DNA from 2 places in the Pseudomonas sp. NA-150 genome. Region 1 is predicted to be linked to the other one. Evidence: predicted binding sites of a transcription regulator. Region 1 holds the regulator's gene; the other holds the start of a gene.

Region 1 (4,482 bases):
ACAAACCGGCCGGCAGATTATCGATGCAGTAAAAGCCACTGTCCTCCAGCACATCGAGCGCGGTGCTCTTGCCGGAACCCGATCTACCACTGACGATAATCATGCGCATGATTAGTGACCGCTCTGTATGTCCAGGACAACTTGATACAGGGCTTCATTGCTGGCTGCACTGCGCAGCTTGTCACGCACATCCTTGCGGTCGAGCATGCCTGCAATCTGCCGCAGCAATTCCAGGTGTGCATCGGTGGCGGCTTCGGGGACGAGCAGGACGAACAGCAAATCCACGGGCGCGCCATCGATGGCGTCATATTCTATGGGGTGATCCAGGTGAACCAGGGCGCTGATCGGCTGGCTGCAACCTTTCAGGCGGCAATGAGGAATGGCGATGCCATTGCCAAAGCCGGTCGAGCCAAGTTTTTCACGAGCGATCAGGCTCTCGTAAACATCTTGCTCAAACAGTTCGGGCACTTCGCGGACGATCACATTGGCAATCGTCTCGAGCGCGCGTTTTTTACTGCCACCCGGCACGTTCACGAGTGAACGGCCAGGGGTCAGGATGTTTTCAAGTCGAATCATGAGTAGGGGGTGTTAGCGAGCTGTCGCACCCTTGAGGATGCTTTGCTGCTTTTCCTTATGCTTGAGCAATTGTCGGTCGAGCTTGTCAGTCAGGAGGTCGATGGCTGCGTACATGTCGTCATGTTCGGCGTTGGCGACCACCTCTCCACCGTGGATATGCAGTGTGGCTTCGATCTTCTGTTTCAGCTTCTCGACCGCCATGGTCACTTGCACATTGGTAATCTTGTCAAAGTGCCCTTCGAGTTTCTTGAGTTTGGCCTCAATGTATTCGCGCATGGGCTTTGTCACTTCAAGCTGGTGTCCACTGATGTTGACTTGCATACAGCTTCTCCTTCGTTGCCAGTGCATAAAGAGGCAGGCTGGAATGCCTGCCACTGGAACGCTGTGGCTCTTAGCCTGACCGGTCTGTAAGCGAATCTCAGACTGGCTTGGGCGTCACATCAATCGCTTGCGCTCGCTCGAAGGCGCGATCCCAAGTGATTCGCGGTATTTGGCGACTGTGCGACGGGCTACTTGAATGCCTTGTGCCTCCAGTAAACCAGCGATCTTGCTGTCACTCAACGGCTTTTTCTGATTTTCCGCCGCAACCAGTTTTTTGATGATTGCGCGTATCGCCGTGGACGAGCATTCACCGCCCTCGGAGGTGCTGACGTGGCTGGAGAAGAAGTACTTCAGCTCATAAATGCCACGCGGGGTGTGCATGAATTTCTGCGTGGTAACGCGGGAAATCGTCGACTCGTGCATGCCAACCGCTTCCGCGATGTCGTGCAGGACCAACGGTTTCATCGCTTCGTCGCCGTACTCAAGGAAGCCACGTTGATGCTCGACGATTTGCGTGGCGACTTTCATCAGCGTTTCGTTGCGGCTTTGCAGGCTCTTGATGAACCAACGGGCTTCCTGCAGCTGATTGCGCATGAAGGTGTTGTCGGCGCTGGTGTCGGCGCGGCGGACGAAGCCGGCGTACTGCGGATTGACCCGCAGGCGCGGCACGGACTCTTGATTGAGTTCGACCAGCCAGCGTTCGTTGTCCTTGCGCACGATAACGTCGGGCACGACGTACTCGGCTTCGGTGGACTCGATCTGCGAACCCGGACGCGGGTTGAGGCTCTGTACCAGTTCAATCACCTGGCGCAGTTCGTCTTCCTTGAGCTTCATGCGCCGCATCAGCTGCGCGTAGTCACGGCTGCCCAGCAAATCGATGAAGTCGGTCACCAGGCGCTGTGCTTCGGCCAGCCAGCGGGTTTTCAACGGCATCTGGCGCAGTTGCAGCAGCAGGCATTCGCTGAGGTTGCGGGCACCGATACCGGCCGGCTCGAATTGTTGAATTCGATGCAGGACCGCTTCGATTTCATCTAGCTCGACATCCATCTCCGGATCGAAGGCATCGAGGATTTCCTCGAGCGACTCGTCAAGGTAGCCCTGATTGTTGATGCAATCGATCAGGGTCACGGCAATCAGACGATCGGTGTCGGACATCGGGGCCAGGTTCAGTTGCCACAGCAGATGGCTTTGCAGGCTTTCACCGACCGAGGTACGGGTGGTGAAGTCCCACTCGTCATCATCGTTGCTGGGCAGGCTGCTGGCGCTGGTCTGGTAGACGTCTTCCCAGGCGGTGTCGACGGGCAGCTCGCTAGGAATGCGCTCGTTCCACTCGCCGTCTTCCAGGTTGTCTACCGTGGGGGCAGCTTCCTGGTACGTCGGTTCCTGGACATCAGGATTGGGTTTCTCGATGTTGTCGGCCAGCGGGTCGGCGTTATCGAAGTCGTCGCCTTCTTCCTGGCGCTCGAGCATAGGATTGGATTCCAACGCTTCCTGGATCTCTTGTTGAAGGTCCAGGGTCGACAGTTGGAGTAGACGGATGGCCTGTTGCAGCTGCGGTGTCATCGTCAGCTGCTGGCCCATTCTCAGGACTAGCGATGGTTTCATGGCAGGGGCTAAACACCTTATTCGCCGGCGCACATGCGCCATCCACTACAGGGCGCCGGAGCGCCAACTTAAGCAAATTATATGCCTGAAACCTAAGTGTTTGCCTAGGGTGTGGTGACAATTAATATACTTGCCAACCACCGCACCCTAGTGTCCGTCGCCTATGAAGAGCGAAACACCGCAGAACTTACAGGCGGAACTCATGGCCGAGGTAAACCTCTTTAACCAGTTGGTTGGCCAGAATTGTCTCCGCATCACCCTCAGCGATCAGTTGCCCGTCGTTGACGATGTACGCGGTTTCACAGATATCCAGCGTCTCACGAACGTTGTGGTCCGTGATCAGAACGCCGATGCCCTTGGCTTTCAAGTGGTGGATGATCTGTTTGATATCGCCGACCGAGATCGGGTCGACGCCGGCAAACGGTTCATCGAGCAGAATGAACTTGGGCGATGTGGCCAGGGCGCGGGCGATTTCTACCCGGCGGCGCTCACCACCGGACAGGCTCATGCCCAGGTTGTCGCGAATGTGGCTGATGTGGAATTCCTGCAGCAGGCTTTCCAGCTCCTTGCGACGTGCGGCGCGGTCGAGTTCCTTACGGGTCTCGAGGATGGCCATGATGTTGTCGGCCACCGAGAGCTTGCGGAAAATCGACGCTTCCTGCGGCAGATAGCCGATACCGGAGCGTGCGCGGCCGTGCATGGGCTGATGGCTGACGTCGAGGTCATCGATCAATACGCGGCCCTGATCGGCGCGTACCAGGCCGACGATCATGTAGAAACACGTGGTCTTGCCGGCGCCGTTTGGCCCCAGAAGACCAACGATCTGCCCACTTTCGATGGACAGGCTGACATCACGAACGACCTGACGGCCCTTATAGCTTTTAGCCAGATGCTGGGCTTTCAGCGTTGCCATTAAGGAGCCTTCTGCGCGTCGGGTTTGCTTTTCGGCTGGATAACCATGTCGATCCGTGGGCGCGGGGCGGTTACTTTGGCGCCGTTGGCGCGCCCGGCGTTGACGATCTGCTTCACGGTGTCATAGATGATTTTCTCGCCTTCCGACGTGTTGCCATCATTGACGACCTTGGCTCTGTCAATCAGGACGATTTTATCCTGGGTGGCAAAGTACTGGATGGTCACGCCCCATGCCTGCACGATCGGCTTGTTCAGTTCCGGCTTCTGTTCGTAGTACGCCAGGTTGCCAACAGCAGTGAATACGTTGATTTCGCCGGTAGGCAGACGGGTGATGGTCACCGTGTTGCCGGTGATCTTCAGCGTGCCCTGCGTGATGATGACGTTGCCTTTGTAAGTGGCAATGCCTTGTTTGTCATCAAGCTGCGCGTCGTCAGACTGGATATGGATAGGCTGATCGCGATCCGTCGGCAGAGCCCATGCGCTCACGCTTCCCAGTGCTGTGCCCAGGCCGAGCAAAAAAGGGAGGGTTTTAACGAGCCTCATACAGTCCTCTTACTTTGGACAGCAGGTTCATCCTGCCGTCGTTCAAATACGCTTTCATGCCCGTGCCGGTAGATACACCGCCGAAACCGTCGATTCTAACGGCTTGCTCGGTCTGCGCATATTGCTTCTGTGGGAATACGGTCATTCGGCTGCTGGTAATGATGGTCGTGCGGTTTTTTTCGTCTGTGCGGGCAATGCGAACCTGGTCGATCAGTTCGACATGATCGCCGCCTGGCGAAACCTCGCCCTTCAGGCTCTGGACGTGCCACGGGTAAGCGGCACCGCGAAACATGTTCAGGTCCGGCATGGTCAGCAGGGTGACGTCGGACACCTGCAGGTGCTCGACTTTGTCGGCTGTCATGTCGTATTGCAGCTTGCCGTCAGGAAGAAACTGGCGGCTGTGGGCATTGATCGCATAAAAGTCGATCGTGCCCGCGTCAATCTGTGCCGCCTTCTTCTCGAGAAAGGTTTCAGGGTTGATGTTCCAGTAGCCTGCGGCAGCTACCAGCCCCGCGATCACGCCCA
Region 2 (4,482 bases), 2.3 Mb from region 1:
TCACAGCGCCCAAAGCATTGGTTAGAAATCAACACAGGTTGTCATCGCAACGATGACGACACCAAGCCCGCGACGCCGGCAGCGGGTACCAACGGCAGAAGATTCTGCCCGACCTCGACACGAGGTCCTCAGGGACATAACAGTCAACAGAAGAGGGCAACACCCTATGAGAAGACTTAAGCGTGATCCGTTGGAAAGAGCATTTTTACGCGGATATCAATTTGGTGTTCATGGTAAATCCCGTGAGCTTTGCCCTTTTACTCTACCGTCAGTACGCCAAGCCTGGATCAATGGCTGGCGAGAAGGACGCGGCGACAACTGGGACGGTATGACCGGCACTGCGGGCATCCACAGACTCAACGAACTTCACGCGGTCGGCTAACCAGGTACCTTCCGATCAAGAATTTCTAAATTGTCGATATTTTTAAAAAACCATGCACGCCCCATCCGGGCGGCGGGCTAGCGCCCAAAAGGGGTTCCTTCAGGGAGCCCCTTTTTATGGGTGACTGCGATTAAACCCGGCCCATGGCCGCAATCGCATCCACCGACTCACGGATCAACGCCGGGCCTTTATAGATAAAGCCCGAGTAGATCTGCACCAGGCTCGCGCCGGCAGCGATTTTTTCGGCCGCATGCTTGCCTTCGGTAATCCCGCCCGCTGCAATGATCGGCAACCGCCCCGCCAACTCGCTCGCCAATACCTTGACCGTGTGCGTGCTCTTCTCGCGCACAGGTGCGCCCGACAGGCCACCGGCTTCATCGCCGTGGGGCAAGCCTTCGACGCCGACCCGGCTCAAGGTGGTGTTGGTGGCAATGACCGCATCCATACCCGACTCGACCAGCGCCGCCGCGACCTGCACGGTTTCTTCGTCGGTCATGTCCGGCGCAATCTTGATCGCCAATGGCACGCGACGACCGTACCGCTGCGCGAGGTCTTCCTGACGCAGACGCAGCGCTTCGAGCAATTGCTTGAGCGAGTCACCGAACTGCAGGCTGCGCAAGCCCGGAGTGTTCGGTGAACTGACGTTGACCGTGACGTAGCTGGCGTGGGCGTACACCTTGTCGAGGCAGATCAGGTAATCGTCCACCGCGCGCTCGACCGGCGTATCGAAGTTCTTGCCGATGTTGATCCCCAGCACGCCCTTGAATTTGGCTGCCTGTACTCGGCTGATCAGGTTATCGACGCCCAGGTTGTTGAAGCCCATGCGATTGATGATCGCCTCGGCCTGGGGCAAACGGAAAATGCGTGGCTTGGGGTTGCCTGGCTGTGGACGCGGGGTCACGGTGCCTATTTCGACAAAGCCGAAACCCAGTTGCGCGAAACCATCGATGGCCGCGCCATTCTTGTCCAGACCCGCGGCCAAGCCGACCGGGTTGGGAAACTCCAGGCCCATGACCTTGACCGGCACCTGCGCAGGCGCCTTGCTCAGCAAGCCATTGAGCCCCAGACGGCCGCCTGCGCCGATCAGATCCAGCGACAGGTCGTGGGAGGTTTCCGGGGAGAGTTTGAACAATAACTGGCGGGCCAGGTTATACATGGGCGGGCGTGGCTCGTGAGCGGCTGAATTCAGGGCGGCGATTATAGACGCAGCGAGGGCTCCCAGGCGAGTCATGCGTGAACTTTACCCCCTCCGTCCCCTCGCTGGCATATGCCTTGCACAAACCTCTGTTATCTACACTCGATCCAACGGCGGAGCGAGTCAGCGGACAATGGCGTCGTCACCGTCTTTGCGTGAGCAAAGGACGGTGCGACGCCTTTTTTATGGATGGCCCCCTGCATGAACGATCACGTATGAACACCCCATCGAACGATGCACTGGCCTGGGTCGCGGGCAGCGACGCACCTGAGAAAAACGTCCTCGACGTGGGCTTCATGGCCCTCACCGACTGCGCCTCGCTGGTGGTGGCGGCAACTCAGGGATTCGCGCAACCCTATGGCCTGACCCTGAACCTGAAACGCCAGTCGTCCTGGGCCAATCTGCGTGACAAGCTGGTCAGCGGCGAACTGGATGCCGCCCACAGCCTGTATGGCCTGATCTATGCCGTGCAACTGGGCATCAGCGGCAACACGGCCACCGACATGGCGGTGTTGATGGGTATGAACCAGAACGGGCAAAGCATCAATTTGTCCCGCGCCCTGCAGGACGCCAATGTGACCACTCCTGAGGCGCTCGAACGTCACGCGCACCAAAGCCGCACACAACTGACCTTCGCCCAGACGTTTCCCACCGGCACCCATGCCATGTGGTTGTATTACTGGCTCGCCAGCCAAGGCGTTCACCCGCTCAACGACGTCAACAGCGTGGTGGTGCCGCCTTCGCAAATGGTCGCGCACTTGCAGGCCGGGCGTATCGACGGCTTTTGCGTCGGTGAACCCTGGTGCGCCAGCGCCGTCCATCAGGGCCTGGGCTTTACCGTGGCGACGACCCAGGCGATCTGGCCGGACCACCCTGAGAAGGTGCTCGGCTGCACCCGCGAATTTGTCGAACAGAATCCCAACACCGCCAGGGCACTGGTGATGGCCGTGCTCGAAGCCAGCCGCTTTATCGAACAGAATCAGGAAAACCGGCGCAGCACCGCGCAGTTGCTCAGTGGTCGCGATTACCTCGACACGCCGGCCGCCTGCATCGAACCACGCTTACTGGGTGAGTATGAAGATGGCCTCGGCAATCAATGGCATGACCACCATGCCGTGCGCTTTCATCATGGCGGCGAGGTCAATTGGCCGTGGCTGTCCGACGGCATGTGGTTCATGACCCAATTTCGCCGCTGGGGCCTGTTGCGCGAAGACCCTGATTACCTGGCCGTCGCCCGCCACGTGCAGCAACTCGAGCTGTACACACAGGCAGCCAACGCTTTAGGCATCGCAGTACCCGCCTCGGCCATGCGCAGCAGCCAGTTGATCGATGGCAAAATCTGGGATGGTAGCGATCCGGCGGGCTACGCACGCAGCTTCTCCCTGCACGCGCGGGCTGACAGCACGCCTCTGCATGCCAGTCGTTGAGGGAGGTCGCCCGTATGTTGCGTATCCTGCTGATCAATGACACAGCAAAAAAAGTCGGACGACTCAAGGCGGCGCTCTGCGAGGCGGGTTTCGACGTGGTCGATGAATCAGGATTGACCATCGACCTGCCCGCGCGCGTCGAAGCGGTGCGTCCTGATGTGATCCTGATCGACACCGAATCCCCCGGCCGCGACGTCATGGAGCAAGTGGTACTGGTCAGTCGCGACCAGCCACGGCCGATCGTGATGTTTACCGACGAGCACGACCCGAGCGTGATGCGCCAGGCGATCAAATCCGGGGTCAGCGCCTATATCGTCGAGGGCATTCATGCGCAGCGCCTGCAGCCGATCCTGGACGTGGCCATGGCACGATTTGAGAGCGACCAGGAACTTCGTGCCCAATTACAGGCACGCGACCAACAATTGGCCGAGCGCAAACGCATCGAACAGGCCAAAGGTCTGCTGATGAAAATGAAGAATTGCAAAGAAGACGAGGCCTACACCCTGATGCGCCGCCAGGCCATGAGCCGGCAGCAGAAGTTGATCCAGGTGGCCGAGCAGATCATCGCCATGAATGAAATGTTGGGCTAACAAAGCCCGCTCCTACAATTCAGGGGCAATCCGGTTCATGGCCCAGCTCTTGCTAGTACCCATTCACAGGTAGCCAACGGCGGTTGCCTCACTTACGACAAAGACGTCGCACATCCCTCTCGCTCAGGCGATTCGGATTGCGGCGTTTTTTGCTTTTTGGCCTCCGGCCACGACTCTACTTTGCAGGTGAGGTGTTTGATGAATACAAGCTTTTGGAACGCTGGCCATAAACCGACGCTGTTTGCAGCCTTTCTATACTTCGACCTGAGTTTCATGGTCTGGTACCTGTTGGGGCCATTGGCCGTGCAAATCGCCGCCGACCTGCACCTGAGCACGCAACAGCGCGGGCTGATGGTCGCTACACCCATTCTGGCCGGCGCATTCCTGCGCGTATTGATGGGCTTGCTGGCCGACAAGTTGTCACCGAAAACTGCCGGCATCATCGGCCAGATTATCGTTATCAGTGCTTTGCTGGCCGCCTGGCAACTGGGCATTCACAGCTACAGCCAAGCATTGATTCTGGGTTGCTTCCTGGGCATGGCTGGCGCTTCGTTTGCGGTCGCCCTGCCCCTGGCCTCGCAATGGTACCCACCGCAGCACCAGGGTAAAGCCATGGGCATTGCCGGTGCAGGAAATTCGGGCACGGTGTTCGCTGCACTGCTTGCCCCGGCACTGGCCATGGCCTTCGGCTGGACCAATGTTTTCGGCTTCGCCCTGATCCCGCTGATCCTGACGCTACTGGCGTTCTCGCTGATGGCGCGCAATTCGCCACAACGGGCCAAGCCCAAAGCCATGGCTGACTACATGAAGGCCCTGGGTGATCGCGACACCTGGTGGTTCATGTTCTTCTACAGCGTGACCTTCGGTGGCTTCATCGGCCTGGCCAGC

The links. Region 1 encodes sigma-54, which starts transcription at its own class of promoters, with help from an activator protein. Its sites were predicted from a motif close to ANTGGCATNNANNTTGCTNT; they were not measured.
Region 2: ACF0H7_RS14540 (CmpA/NrtA family ABC transporter substrate-binding protein) is a predicted target of sigma-54. The motif match lies at 1,642-1,661, and genes of this name have one in related genera.

The regions. Positions count from the first base shown of each region.
Region 1 is NZ_CP172305.1:716,237-720,718, forward strand. It holds gene rapZ (RNase adapter RapZ) at 1-109, opposite strand, end outside; gene ptsN (PTS IIA-like nitrogen regulatory protein PtsN) at 112-576, opposite strand; gene hpf (ribosome hibernation-promoting factor, HPF/YfiA family) at 589-897, opposite strand; gene ACF0H7_RS03485 (RNA polymerase factor sigma-54) at 1,012-2,502, opposite strand; gene lptB (LPS export ABC transporter ATP-binding protein) at 2,690-3,415, opposite strand; gene lptA (lipopolysaccharide transport periplasmic protein LptA) at 3,415-3,957, opposite strand; gene lptC (LPS export ABC transporter periplasmic protein LptC) at 3,944-4,482, opposite strand, start outside.
Region 2 is NZ_CP172305.1:3,047,129-3,051,610, reverse strand. It holds gene rmf (ribosome modulation factor) at 167-382, shown strand; gene ACF0H7_RS14545 (quinone-dependent dihydroorotate dehydrogenase) at 513-1,538, opposite strand; gene ACF0H7_RS14540 (CmpA/NrtA family ABC transporter substrate-binding protein) at 1,793-3,004, shown strand; gene ACF0H7_RS14535 (ANTAR domain-containing response regulator) at 3,019-3,594, shown strand; gene ACF0H7_RS14530 (nitrate/nitrite transporter) at 3,793-4,482, shown strand, end outside.